3 regions of the Microbispora sp. NBC_01389 genome follow, and region 2 is predicted to be linked to each of the others. Evidence: predicted binding sites of a transcription regulator. Region 2 holds the regulator's gene; each other region holds the start of a gene.
The links. The regulator LexA, encoded in region 2, represses DNA repair genes until DNA is damaged. The targets are predictions, from matches to a motif close to TCGAACANNTGTTCGA.

Region 1 (4,713 bases), 190 kb from region 2:
GCGCAGCGAGACACCGGCCTCGGCGGCGATCTCACGCATCGACACGGCCCGCAGGCCGCGGGTGCCGGCGATGCGCAGCAGGGCCTCGGTCAACCGCCGCCGCCGCTCGTCGTGGTCCACCTGTTTCGGCATGCCGTTTTCCTAGCCCCCGTCCGTGCCGTGCTTCGGCGTCGCGTTCTCGGCCCGGACATGGCCGGGGAAGGCGAGGATCCGCTCGACGACCAGGTCCGGCGCCTCGACGGGCAGCGCGTGCCCGGTGCCGGGCACGATCTCCACCCGCCAGGACGGCGCGACGCCCGCCAGCCGCGCGGCCACCGCCTCCGCGTCGAGCAGCGCGCTGCGGGCGCCCAGAAGCACCTGCACGGGTACGGGCACCTCGCGTATCTGCTCGTCGGTGTAGGCGGGCGGGACGGGCATGCGACGGCGGAAGGACCAGCCGGCCCGCATCAGCTCCACCAGCCCATCCTCGCGCAGCACCCCGTTGTCCGCCACGCCGGCCATGCGGTGACGCAACGTGCGAGGAAGGACGGAGGCGACGCCCCGGCGAGGGCCCACCGGATGAACCGCCCGGGTAGCGGCGCGAAGCCGCCCGGGTCCACCAGTGTCAGCGCCGCGATCCGGCCGCCCCCGCCGCGCTGCTGTTCCACCGCGGTCCAGGCGCCGTACGAGGAGCCCACCACATGCGCGCGCTCGGCTCCGGCCGCGGCCAGGACGTCGGTGACCCAGCCGCCGACCTCGGCGCCGGTCGCGAGCGGCCGCGTCTGGACCGAGCGGCCGGGTTCGCCGAGCGGGTCGACGGCGAGGATCGGGCGCGTGCGCGCCAGCGGCTCGATGTAGCGGTACCAGGCCAGTGCGTTCCCGCCGGCGCCGGCCAGGAGGACCACGGGATCCCCCGTCGCGGGCCCGGCCCGGAGGATCCGCACACGGCCGGCGCGGGTCTCGATGTCGACGGCGTCCACCGGCACCGGCCACAGCTCGCCGAGCACCCGGTCATAGACGGCGTGGTACCTGTCACGCGCGGAGTCGCCGGTGAAGGCCGACGGCCGGTCGGGTGTACGCATCGTGCACCTCGTCCCCTCTGAATGGATACAGTCGTATCCTAACGCGGCTTTGGCAGAACCGGATGCCGGATGGGGGCGTCCTACGGGTGTGCGGACGTGGATTCGGGGCGTGACGGCGGCGCTGGCCGCGATGACGCTGGCGGCGTGCGGGTCGACTCTGCCCCGCGATCTCGAGACCTGGAACGAGGCCGACGCCATGGGTGGCGAACCCGCCGCGGAGGAGCGCCCGTCGCCCTCCTGCCTGGCGGGTTCGCCGACACCTCGGCCGGGCGGCGCGGAAGGCGGAGAGTGGCGGGGCGTGTACTACGACTACCGCGACCGTCTCACGGGCCTGGCCGTCACCCGAGAGAAGACCGTGTGGGCGGCCGGCACCCGGGTGCCCCACGCCTGCGGGCCCGAGGCGAGTGCGCCGCTGCTGCTGCGCGGGGACGGCGGGCGGTGGCGGGTGGTCGCGGCTCCACCGGTGACCGAGCCGCGTGCCGTGGCCGCCGCCTCCGACCGCGACGTGTGGCTGTTCGGGGACCGGACCGCCGCGCGCTGGAACGGGCGGAGGTGGACCACGGCACCCGGTCCGGGTGGGAAACCGGAGCGGGTGCACGCGGCGGCCCCCGGCGACGTCTGGGCAATCCTGAACGCCAACTTCCTGGACGGGGCCGGGGGAGCCGAGGAGCCCTGGAGCTCCCGGGCCGATCTGCGGCACTGGGACGGCGCCGCCTGGCGTACGGCACGGCCGCCGCTGGTCGCCAAGGACGTGGACGGCCTGCCCGGCGGCGAGGTCTGGGTGGCCGGTTCCAGCCGCGGCCGGGCGGCCGTCGCCCGGTGGAACGGCTGGTCCTGGAGCACGGTCCCGCTCCCCGCGGTTCCCGCGCTACACCGGAACCAGCTCTCCGAGCTCGTCGACCTCGCGGTGGACGAGTCGGGCCGGGTGGCGGCCGTCGGCTGGGTCGCGTGGGTCTGCGGCACCCAGGAAGAGGACGTGACTTTCTGCGGCCGCACGCTGCTTCTTCGGCGGGAGAACGGACGGTGGAGCTACACCCTGGCCCCCGAGCCCGAGCTCGACCCCCGCCTGCGGCTGGAGGCCGACGGCCGGGGCGGGTTCTGGCTGTTCTACGCGAAGAACGAGTGGAACACGGCGGTCGGTCACCTGTCGGGCGGCGAGTGGACACACAGGACGTTTCCGGCGGGCCCGCTCGGGCACACCCGGGTGGCGTCCGTCGTCAGGGAGCCGGGGACGGCGCGCGTCTGGGCGGTGGCGGCGGACGGTACCGAGCGTGAGGAGCCGCCCTACCGGGGGAGCGGGATCTGGATGGCCGGATGACCGGCCGGTGACCGCTGCTCGGGCGTGGAGCCTGGGTGTGGCGAACGCCTCCCGGAACGGACAGCCGAAGGCGTCGCGCCGACTTGCGTTCGGCCTCCTGTGAACGTATGTTCGAAGTAGCGGCGATTCTGCCCGAATCATCCGCCCGTCTTCCCCCGGGTGGCCACGAAGCCACAGGGAGAAGGAGTCTTGAGCAGACTTTACGGCGATCCGATCGAGGTGTGGGTGCGGGACGGGCAGCCTGTGCAGTTCGTCTGGCGTGACCGGCTCTACACCGTCCGCGAAATCCAGGATCACTGGGTGGTCGCCCGGGAATGGTGGAAGACCTCGGACGCCGATCCCGGGGAGCGGCGCTTCTGGCGGGTGGGGGCGGCGGCCGGCAGGGAGGTGGGGACCTATGAGCTGCGCTTTGACACCGCGAGCGACGGCTGGCTCCTCCTGAGGGCCTGGGATTGATGGGCCTGGGATCGATGAGCCAGGGGCCGATGGGAACGCTCCAGGGGCCGCCCTTCGCTCACCTGCACGTGGCGTCGGCCTTCTCGCTGCGGTACGGCACCGCGTTCCCCGGCGCCCTCGTCCGGCGGGCCGCCGAGCAGGGCGCGGACACGCTGGCGCTGACCGACCGCGACGGCCTCTACGGCGCGATCAAGCACGTCAGGGCGTGCCACGAGCGAGGCGTCCGCCCGATCGCCGGCGTGGACCTCGCTCTCGGCGCGGGCCCGCCGGCGCCGGGCCGGCGTGCCGTACGGAGGACGCCGGGCGAGCCGGCGCGGGTCGTCGTGCTCGCGCGCGCCGACGGCTGGGCCGCGCTGTGCCGTCTCGTCACCGCCGCGCACGCGGCGGGGGAGCGCGGCGAGCCGTACGTCACGCCCGGGATGATCGCCGAGCACGCGACCGGCCCGGACGGCGGGCCGTGCCTGACCGTGCTGCTCGGGCCCCGCTCCGGCTTCGGCCGCGCGGTGGCCGAGCGGCGCGACGACCAGGCCCGCGCCCTGCTGGCCGCCTGGCGCGCGGTGCTCCCCGATCTGGTCGTCGAGGTCTCCGACCTGTACGGCTACCGCGACGCGAACGTCGCCGCCCGCATGATCGGGCTGGCCGACTCGATGGGCGTGCCGGTCGTGCTGACCAACGCGGTCCGCTACCTGGACGCCGCCGACCACCAGGTGGGCAACGTGCTCGACGCGGCGCGCAAGCTCGTGCCCCTCGACGGGCGGCACCTCGACGACCCCACGGCCCACGCGTACCTGAAGGACGGCGCGGAGATGGCGCGGGTGGCCGCGCGGATCTGCGGCGGCGACCCCGGCCGGGCCGGGCGGCTGCTGTCCGAGACCCGCCGGGTGGCCGAGCGGTGCGTGCTCGACCCCGTCGAGATCGTGCCCATGCTCGAACCCGAACGGCCCCGGCTGCACCTGCCGGAGGTCGGCGAGGACCCGGTCCCCCTGCTGCGCCACCGGTGCGAGGAGGGGCTGGCCCGGCGGGGCCTGGACCGCTCGGCGGAGGCCCGCGACCGCCTGGCGGCCGAGCTTGGGATCATCGAGCGGAAGCGGCTGTCGGGATATTTCACCGCTGTCGTCGGCATCACCGACATGATCCGGGCGATGGGCGTGCGGTGCGCGATCCGCGGATCGGGAGCCGGCAGCCTGGTCAACTACCTGATCGGCGTCGGCGAGGTGAACCCGCTCGAACACGGCCTGCTGATGGAGCGCTTCCTGTCCGAGGGCCGTCCGGGCCTGCCCGACATCGACCTCGACGTGGAGTCCGCCCGCCGCCTCGACTGCTATCGCGCGATCCTCGGCCGGTACGGCGAAGACCGGGTGGCCTGCGTGTCGATGATGGAGACCTACCGCGCCCGCAGCGCGATCAGGGACGTCGGGGCCGCCATGGGCCTGCCGCCGCACGAGATCGACGTCATCGCCAAGGCGTTCCCGCAGGTGCGGGCGAGGCAGATCAGGGCCGCGCTGTCCGACCTGCCCGAGTTGCGGGACAGCGGGCTGAACGACCGGTCGCTCCAGGCGGTGTTCCGGCTGGCCGAGCGGCTCGACGGGCTGCCCCGGCACATCGCGCTGCACCCCTGCGGCGTGCTGATCGGCAACTCCACGCTGCGCGACCGCACCCCGGTCGAGCGCAGCCTGCTGGAGTTCCCGATGTCGCAGTTCGACAAGGACGACGTCGAGGACGCGGGCCTGCTCAAGCTCGACGTGCTCGGCGTGCGCATGCAGTCGGCCCTCGCCTACGCCCTCCAGGAGGTGGAGCGGGTCGAGGGCCGGCGGATCGACCTGGAGGCCGTGCCCCGCGACGACCGCGACACCTACGACATGATCCGCCTCAGCCGTA
Region 2 (4,713 bases):
GTCGGTCTACCGGCAGGCGTGGTTCGACGACCCGACGTACCCGGCGAACATGCCGGCCATCTGGGACAAGTACTTCGGCTACATCTACAAGCAGAACATCGCGCCGATCATGGTGGGCGAGTTCGGCACCACGCTGGCCAGCAACACCGACAAGATCTGGCTCCAGGAGCTCATGAAGTACATGGGCACCGGGGTGAACGGCATGTCCTTCACCTACTGGTCGTGGAACCCGAACTCGGGTGACACGGGCGGCATCCTGAAGGACGACTGGGCCACCGTCGACCAGGCCAAGCAGAGCATCATCTCGCCGTACCTGATCCCGCCGGTGGGCGGCAATCCGCAGTCGCCCTCGGCCTCTCCGTCGGCGACCCCGCCGAGGTCCCCGTCGGCCTCCCCGTCGGCCTCTCCGTCGGCGTCTCCCTCGGCTTCTCCGACTCCGCCGAGGTCGCCGTCGGCGTCACCGTCCGCGTCTCCCAGCGGGAACGGGGGCAAGTCCTGCACCGCCACCTACAAGATCGTCAACGAGGACAGCGGCGGCTTCCAGGGTGAGGTCACGGTGAAGGCGGGCGGCTCCGCCATCTCGGGCTGGACCGTGAAGTGGGCCTTCCCGAACGGGCAGAGCATCAGCCAGCTCTGGAACGGCACGCTCAGCGCCAGCGGATCCAACGTCACGGTGACGAACATGTCCTACAACGGCGCGCTCGGCGCCGGGGCGTCCACGGCGTTCGGGTTCAACGCGAGCTGGTCCGGCACCAACGGCGTGCCGTCGCAGGTCACCTGCACGGCGAGCTGAACGGCGGCGAGCTGAGCAGGCGGCCTACTTCACGGCGGCCTACTTCACGGCGGCCTACTTCACGGCGGCCTACTTCACGGCGGCGGCGATCCTGGCCAGGATCTCCTCCAGGATCGGCGCCGACGTCGCGAAGTTGAGGCGGGCGAACGTGTCGCCACCTCCGTAGTTGGGGCCCGGGTTGAGCCTGACCCGGGCCTCCCTCTCGACGAAGGAGGCGGCGTCGGGGATGCCGAAGTCGAGCCACGCGAGATAGGTGGCGTCGGGCATGCGGTAGCCCACCCCGGCCGGGAGCCGCTCGGCGATGAGCCGGCGGTTGCGGTCCAGGATCGCCAGCACCTCCTCCAGCCACGTCTGGCCGTGCCGCCACGCGGCCACCGTGGCCTCCACTCCGAGGACGCTCGGCGCGCCGTAGATGTGGGCGGGCTGACGGCCGAGCGCGTCCCTGACGTCCCTGGCGCCCACATGGGCCACCGAGCAGTGCAGCCCGCCCATGTTGAACGCCTTGCTGGCGGAGGTCAGCGTGACCGTCCGCTCGGGCAGGATCGTGGCGAACGGGATGTGCCGGGCCGGGGCGTACGTCAGGTCGGCGTGGATCTCGTCCGCGATCACCAGCGTGCCGTGCCGGTCGGCGTACGCGGCGAGTTCCTCCAGCTCCTCCCGGGTGAACGACCGGCCCGACGGGTTCTGCGGGTTGACCAGCAGGAGCACGCGTACGGGCTCGGCGGGGACCTCGAACCGGCCCTCGGCCGTCAGCGGCATCGGCACGAGGCGGCGGCCCATCCCGGTGATGGTGACGAGGAAGGGGTCGTAGGCCGGGACGTGCAGCGCCACGGCGTCGCCGGGCTCCGTCATGAGGTGCAGCAGCACCTGGAGGGCCTGGTTGAGGTCGGTGTAGGACCGCACGTGCGCGGGATCGGCCCGCCAGCCGTACCTCGCCTCCATCCGCTCGGCGAACGCCTCGGCCAGCGGCCCGGCGGTCGGCTCGTCCAGCCACGCGGGATAGCCGAGATCCGTGGCCGCGCGTCGCGCGACGGCCTCCCGGACCGCCTCGGGCACCGGGAAGTCCATGTCGGCGACCCAGGCGGGGATGACACCGGGCGCGGCCAGGGCCCACTTGATCCCGTCACGGGTGCGGGCGGCCTCCAGGGAGAGCGAGTCGAGTTTCACGGGACTCACCCTAATCGCCGGATATCGGTCATCCGGAGGGCAGTCATGCCGGCGTCCCGCGGTGGGACGCCGGCACAGGGCCTGACTACAGCTTGCGCAGGACGGCCGTGACCTTGCCGAGCACGGTGGCCTCGTCGCCGGGGATCGGCTCGTAGTTCGGGTTGTGCGGCACCAGCCACACGTGCCCGTCCTTGCGCTTGAACGTCTTCACGGTGGCCTCGCCGTCGATCATCGCCGCGACGATGTCGCCGTTGTCGGCGACCGGCTGCTGCCGCACCACGACCCAGTCGCCGTCTGCGATGGCGGCCTCGATCATCGAGTCGCCGGAGACCTGGAGCAGGAACAGCGTGCCCTCGCCGACGAGCTGCTTGGGCAGCGCGAACACGTCCTCGATGCTCTGCTCGGCGAGAATGGGGCCACCGGCGGCGATGCGGCCGACCAGCGGCACGTACGCCGCGGTGGGCCGGTTGAAGCCGCTCTCCTCCTCGGCGGCGTCCGGGTCGACCCACAGGACCGGCTCGCCGGGGAGCCTGACCTCCAGCGCCCGGGGGCGGTGCGGGTCCCGGCGGAGGTAGCCCTTACGCTGGAGCGCCGTGAGCTGGTGCGACACGCTGGAGGTGCTGGTCAGCTGGACGGCCTCGCCGATCTCCCGCATGGACGGCGGATAGCCGCGCTGCTGGACCGAGTCGCGGATCACCTCGAGGATCTTCCGCTGCCTGGGGGTGAGGCCAAGCGAGTCGCGCCGACGAACCGCGAGGTCGCTGACGCCATTCGCCTGCTCACTTCGGTCACTCACGATGCCACCTCTCAATCCGTGTTCCTCATGTCGCACAGAGCGACCGTACCGCGATTCAAGATCACCGTCAAACAATTGTTCGATATCCAGCGAAATCGCCGATCTCGCCGTTCTCCTCATCGTACGGGAGTTCGATCGATCCCGTGTTCGATTTACCCGATCTTCTCGGCCGGTCGTTCGCCCGGCTCAGAAGGAATGGAGAAATCCGGGCGCGAAAACGCCGTACGGCCTATTCCCGCGTCCCGGGACAGGGGATGCGCCTGAGGCGCGTGGGACGACACGCCAGGCGAGCAGGAACTTCCCCCGCCACGCCCGGTTCGACTTGCGTTCAAGGACGGGCACTTCTACCGTTGGACCCCAACATCTAGTAGTCACAGCGGTGTAAGTTCACTACACCTTGTGTTCGGGATGTGCGTTCAGGGAGGCGATGAAGTGCACTGTCCGTTCTGTCGCCACCTGGACACACGGGTCGTGGACAGCCGCGCAGCCGAAGACGGGGCGGCCATCCGCCGCCGCCGCACCTGCCCCGAATGCGGGCGCAGGTTCACCACTCAGGAGACCGTGCTGCTCATGGTGAGCAAGCGCAGCGGGGTCACCGAGCCGTTCTCCCGGGAGAAGGTCGTCGCGGGCGTACGGCGGGCCTGTCAGGGACGCCCGGTCGGCGAGGACTCCCTCGCCCAGCTCGGGCAGCGCGTGGAGGAGACCATCCGGGCCACCGGCGCCGCGGAGATCGCCTCACACGAGGTGGGGCTGGCCATCCTTGGCCCGCTCCGCGACCTGGACGAGGTGGCGTACCTGCGGTTCGCGTCGGTCTACCGGAGCTTCGAGACGCTGGCGGACTTCGAAGCCGAGATCGAGCGGCTCAGGGCGGCCCACGGCGGCGGGGAGTAGCCGCCGGCCCCGGAAGCCGGCGCGGCGGGCGGGCGAGAAGCGAGCCGTGCGGCGTGACGACGAGGGTGTGACGAGCGTGGTCGGAAAGAGGGGCTCCACCGGGCCCCGGGAGGGGGAAGTCATGACGGAGACCGTTAGCGGCACGGCGGCGGGGGCGGGAGGCCGGGGAGCGAAGCGCCCGCGCAGGGGCCTGAAGATGAAGCGCATCTTCACAACCCCGGGTGTCCACCCGTACGACGAGGTCCGCTGGGAGCGGCGCGACGTCGTGATGACCAACTGGCGCGATGGCTCGGTCAACTTCGAGCAGCACGGCGTGGAGTTCCCCGCCTCCTGGTCGGTCAACGCGGCCAACATCGTGACCACCAAGTACTTCCGGGGCGCGGTGGGCACCGCGCAGCGCGAGTCGAGCCTGCGGCAGCTCGTCGACCGGGTGGTGGGCGTCTACACCAGGACCGGCGTCGAGAACGGCTACTTCGCCTCCGAGGAGGACGCGGAGATCTTCGACCACGAGCTCAAGCACGCGCTGATCCACCAGATCTTCAGCTTCAACTCCCCGGTCTGGTTCAACGTCGGCACCCGCTCCCCCCAGCAGGTGAGCGCCTGCCAGCCGTACGACGCCATGGTCAGCACCCCGGCGGGTCTTGTGCCGATTGGCGAGCTCGTCGAGGCGGACGCGGTCGGCGCCAAGGTCTACGACGCGCACGGGCTGACCAGAATCGTCGCCACCAAGGCGAACGGTGTCAAGGACGTGCTCCGGATCCACACGAAGGCCGGGTACACCCTCGACGTGACCGCCGACCACCTCGTCTGGAAGGCGACCGGCGAGGGGACGGGGCGCTTCGTCGAGGCCGGCACGCTGCGGCCGGACGACCAGCTCGAGTGGCACCGGCGTGCCGCCTACGGCGAGCGGGAGATCGACCACCACGAGGTGGCCGAGGCGGCGCTGGCGGGCTGGCTCCAGTCCGACGGGTTCGTCGGCCAGTACGAGGGGACGAACCGCTCCCTCACGATCGAGGCCATCACCGTCACCCCCGCCGAGCTGGCCTGGGTCACCAGGGCGCTGGAC
Region 3 (4,713 bases), 3.1 Mb from region 2:
TTGACCAGCTCGGCCCTGGCCTGGTCGGCCGTCAGGCCCGCGACCCGCTCCAGGATCTCCTTGCGCCGCTCGGCCACCCGCTCCAGGTCCTCGCGGCGGTCGGCCAGCTCCGTCTCGGTCTCGGCTAGCTTACGGGCCCGCTCGGCCTGCCTGCGCGCCTCCTCGTCGAGCCGCTGCTCGCGCTCGGCCAGCCGGTTCTCGCGCCGCTCCAGGTCGGAGCGCAGCTCCTTGAGCTCGGTCTTGAGGAGGCGCGCCTCCTCCTCGACCTCCTTGCGCGTGAGCGTCGCGCTCTCGGCGAGCGACTCGGACTTCTGGAGGATCTCCCCCGCGTCCCGCTCCGCCCTCGTACGGATCTCCTCGGCCTCCTGCCGGGCTCGTTCGAGCTCCTCATTGACCTCGGCCTTGATCTCGGCGAGCTGCTCGGGCGAGGGACCGGACGGCGCGGCGACTCCGCCGGTGCGGCGTACGACGATGACAAGGGCGGCGATCATCACGAGAGCCAGCAGCACCACCGCAACCGCAAGAACGATCACGATCGTGTCCATGCGCGCTCACCCCTATCGCCTCACGACAACCTCATGGCAGGGGTCACACGCGCGCAGCACGGCAGAGCCCGGTGGCGTCACCAGGACAAATATCGTCACATCGCCCGGACACCCCGAAGGGTGACCGATCTGGCCCGAAGGCCGGCCAAAGTTCTCGTCCGTCGTGCTTCACCGTTATGGCAATCCGCGCTGCGCGGAGTAACTCCTCACTGCGGTCGAGATTAAGCGTCAGAGAGGTAACGAGCAAGCAAAGATGGCCTGTCAAGCGACTTTTGCATGGTGCTATAGCTCACTCGAAGCTGTCGGGAAGCCCATCGGAGGGTATGCCTTCGGCCTCGATCGCCTCCCGGACGATGCGGAACGCCAGGCCGGGTGAGTAGCCTTTGCGGGCCAGCATGCCGACCAGCCGGCGCATGCGCGCCTGCGGCTCCACCCCACGCGTGCCGGCCAGCTTGCGCTCCACCAGTCTGCGCGCGGTCTCGGTCTCCTCGTCGGGATCGAGCCGCTCCAGGGCGTCCTCGACCGTCTCCTCGGCGACGCCGCGCCGCCGCAGTTCCTGCGCCAGCGCGCGGCGGGCGAGGCCGCGTCCGGCGTGCCGGGAGGTCACCCACGCGGCGGCGAACGCCTCGTCGTCGATGAGCCCGACCTCGGAGAACCGCTCCAGGACGGCGTTCGCCGCCTCCTCGGGCACGTCCCGCTTTCGCAGGGCGTCCGCGAGCTGTGCCCGCGTCCTGGGCGCCATCGTCAGCAGCCGCAGGCAGATGGCCCTGGCCACCGCCTCGGGGTCGGCCGGCGGCCCCTCTCTCGCCGCGCTCCCCTCTCCCGGCCCGTCCGGCAGCCACTCCCCGGACCGCTCCCGCCGCTCGCCCCGGCCTCGGCGAGCTTCCCAGGCTCCCTGGTCTTCCCGGTCGGCGTCCTGCGCTCTGCGGTTCTCCCGCTTCCTGCCGCGCCCCTGACGCCGGCGCCCGGACCCGGCGGCGGCCCGGCCCGTGTCGTCCCGGTCCCAGAGGTCGAACCCACCGGGGCCGGCGGAGCCGGCAACGTCGCCGGAGCTGTCAGCATCGCCAGAACTGCCGGAGCCGCCGACACCGTCCGGGGCTCGCCGTTCACGCCTGCGGATCTGCGCCCGCAGGGCGCCGATCGTCGCGGACGCGTCATCGGCCGAGCCAGCCGAACCGGCCGGCTCCCCGACCGGCCCCCAGGGTCCCGAGTTCCAGTCCCCCGGCCCGAACTCGTCGTCCGGGCCCTCGTCATCCGGGCCGGGGTGCTCGTCGCGCCTCATGCCTGCGCTCAGACGTCACCCGGCTTGGGCGCGGCGGCCGCCTTGCTGCCCCGGCCCGACGCGGACGCGGTCGCCCGGCCCGCCGTGGGCGCGGGCGCGGCGGCCGGAGCGGCGGGCGCTTCGGTCGGCGTGTCGAGCTTGGGCCCGACCCCCAGCTTCTCCTTGATCTTCTTCTCGATCTCGTTGGCGATGTCGGGGTTGTTCTTCAGGAAGTTGCGGGCGTTCTCCTTGCCCTGCCCGAGCTGGTCGCCCTCGTACGTGTACCAGGCGCCCGCCTTCCGCACGAACCCGTGCTCGACACCCATGTCGATCAGGCCGCCCTCACGGGAGATGCCCATGCCGTAGAGGATGTCGAAGTCGGCCTGGCGGAACGGCGGGGCCATCTTGTTCTTGACGACCTTCACCCGGGTCCGGTTGCCGACCGGCTCGGTGCCGTCCTTGAGCGTCTCGATCCGGCGCACGTCCAGCCGCACCGACGCGTAGAACTTCAGCGCCTTCCCACCCGTGGTGGTCTCGGGACTCCCGAACATGACGCCGATCTTCTCGCGGAGCTGGTTGATGAAGATGGCGGTGGTCCGGGTCTGGTTCAGGGCGCCGGCGATCTTGCGCAGCGCCTGCGACATGAGGCGGGCCTGGAGGCCGACGTGGCTGTCGCCCATCTCGCCCTCGATCTCCGCCTTCGGCACGAGGGCCGCCACGGAGTCGATCACGATGATGTCGACGGCGCCGGAGCGGATCAGCATGTCGGCGATCTCGAGGGCCTGCTCACCGGTGTCCGGCTGGGAGACGAGCAGCGCGTCGACGTCGACGCCCAGCTTCTTCGCGTACTCGGGGTCGAGGGCGTGCTCGGCGTCGATGAAGGCGGCGATGCCGCCGCCCCGCTGGGCGTTGGCCACGGCGTGCAGGGCGACCGTCGTCTTACCGGAGGACTCCGGGCCGTACACCTCCACGATCCGGCCCCGGGGGAAGCCACCGATGCCGAGAGCCACGTCGAGAGCGATGGCGCCGGTGGGGATGACCTCGATCGGGGCGCGCGCGTCGTCTCCGAGGCGCATGACGCTGCCCTTGCCGAACTGCCGCTCGATTTGCGCGAGGGCGGTCTCAAGGGCCTTCTCGCGGTCGTTGATTGCCATTGGATGCCCCCTGGAGGGTGGTCGTCTGCTCGGTCACCGAAAAGCTACGGGGTGCGACCGACAATTTCCTGAGCTTCCCGCACACCGCCCGGAGGGTGGGTGCGGCGGTCCGCCGCGTCCGGGCGCCGCGCGCGGCGCACACCCCGTGGGCGACCAGACCAATATAGCCGAACGACTGTTCGATCACATGAGGAACCGCCGCCGACATCGGGAAACCGGCCGGAGTTCCCGCCGCCGTTACATTCCCGGGCGTTACCCGTTCATGGTTGTCGTCCCGTTGACCTGCGACGATCCTTGTAACAAAGCTGGATCTCCCGCGAAGGGGGCCTCGTGACGGGCACCGGCGACTACGGCAGGCAGCGCCTGGCCTACCTGGAGGCACTCGCCGCCCGGCTTCCCGGCCACGGCCTCGGCGCCCGGGTGATCGGCGGGGACACCCCCGTCCTCTCCGTATGGCACCCGGAGACCGGCAGGCAGACGATCGTCTTCGCGATTCCGGCCGGGGAGGGCTGGATGTTCCTGTGGGCTCCGGGCGGGCAGGAGAGCGCCGACGATCCCGGGCGCGCGGCCGAGCTGATCACCGCGACGCTCACCCGGCCACTCTGACCCGCCGGGATCTCCCCCGGAGCCCCACCGGAACCCGGCGGAAACCCGCCGAGCCCGGTCCCGTACGCACTCAGCGCAGGACCTCGCCCAGTCTGACCCGGGCGCCCGTACGGAGCACCGCGCGCTGGTACACCCGGGCGGCGAACAGCAGCACGCCCACGACGGCCGCGATCATGAGCGCCACGGCGAGGAGGATCTCTCCCAGCGGCACGCCGGTGGCCGCCGTGCGCACGGGCATGACCATGGACGAGAACGGCGGCACGAGCGACAGGACGCGCGCGACCGTGCCGGTGGGCTGGACGGCGGCGAAGTAGGCCGTCACATAGGTCAGCATCATGAGCGTGGTCATCGGCGTCAGCACCGTGTTCAGCTCCTCCTGTCTCGACACCAGCGAGCCGAAGGTGGCGGCGAGCACGGCGAAGAACGCGTAGCCCAGCACGAACCAGACGAGCGCGCTGACGACGATCCCGCCCATTCCCGGTGGGAGGTCGGCCGCGAAGCCGGTCGCGACCGACGCGGCCAGTCCGGCGGCGACGACCACGGCGAGGTTGACCAGCCCCAGGACGCCCAGCCCGACGATCTTGCCGCCCAGCAGCTGCCACGGGCGCACCGAGGTCAGCAGGATCTCCACGATCCGGCTGCCCTTCTCCTCCACCACGCCCATCGCGACGTACATCGAGGAGTAGATGAACAGGAAGAACAGCACCATCACGAGCAGGGTGGCGATGCCGGTGCGCACTCCCTGGTAGCGCGCGTCGGCGCCGACCGACTCCACCCGCAGCGGCGTGACCGTGACCCCGGCCGCCTTGATCTGCTCGTCCCGGTGGACGCTTTCGAGGATCAGCCCCAGCCGCTGGTCGAGCTCGCCGTTCGCGACGACCCTGTCCCCGCCGATCAGGGCCGCGTCGACGTCCCCGCCGATCACCGCCTTCCGCGCGGCCGCCTCGTCCGGATACCGCGAGTAGGAGAGCTGGGCGACGGGGGCGGGGGCGGCGCCCACCACGCCGACGTCGAAGGTGCCGTCGCCGCCGAGCGCCTTCGGCAGAAACGCCAGCGCGGCCACCAGGATCGCGCTGATCGCCAGGCTGATCAGGAAGGACTTCGTACGGATCCGCGTGCGGACCTCCCGCTGGGCCACCAGCACCAG

Region 1: OG344_RS00530 (DUF6504 family protein) is a predicted target of LexA. The motif match lies at 2,479-2,494, and genes of this name have one in related genera.
Region 3: recA (recombinase RecA) is a predicted target of LexA. The motif match lies at 3,128-3,143, and genes of this name have one in related genera.

What each region holds. Positions count from the first base shown of each region.
Region 1 covers NZ_CP109552.1:98,683-103,395, reverse strand. Annotated here, with positions in the region: gene OG344_RS00550 (TetR/AcrR family transcriptional regulator) at 1-132, opposite strand, end outside; gene OG344_RS00545 (alpha/beta fold hydrolase) at 142-501, opposite strand; gene OG344_RS00540 (alpha/beta fold hydrolase) at 447-1,061, opposite strand; gene OG344_RS00535 (hypothetical protein) at 1,171-2,379, shown strand; gene OG344_RS00530 (DUF6504 family protein) at 2,569-2,835, shown strand; gene OG344_RS00525 (DNA polymerase III subunit alpha) at 2,865-4,713, shown strand, end outside.
Region 2 covers NZ_CP109552.1:7,374,211-7,378,923, reverse strand. Annotated here, with positions in the region: gene OG344_RS32530 (cellulase family glycosylhydrolase) at 1-793, shown strand, start outside; gene OG344_RS32525 (MalY/PatB family protein) at 863-1,960, opposite strand; gene lexA (transcriptional repressor LexA) at 2,046-2,759, opposite strand; gene nrdR (transcriptional regulator NrdR) at 3,189-3,647, shown strand; gene OG344_RS32510 (vitamin B12-dependent ribonucleotide reductase) at 3,769-4,713, shown strand, end outside.
Region 3 covers NZ_CP109552.1:4,253,356-4,258,068, reverse strand. Annotated here, with positions in the region: gene rny (ribonuclease Y) at 1-545, opposite strand, end outside; gene OG344_RS19180 (regulatory protein RecX) at 835-1,827, opposite strand; gene recA (recombinase RecA) at 1,836-2,960, opposite strand; gene OG344_RS19170 (hypothetical protein) at 3,291-3,566, shown strand; gene OG344_RS19165 (ABC transporter permease) at 3,637-4,713, opposite strand, start outside.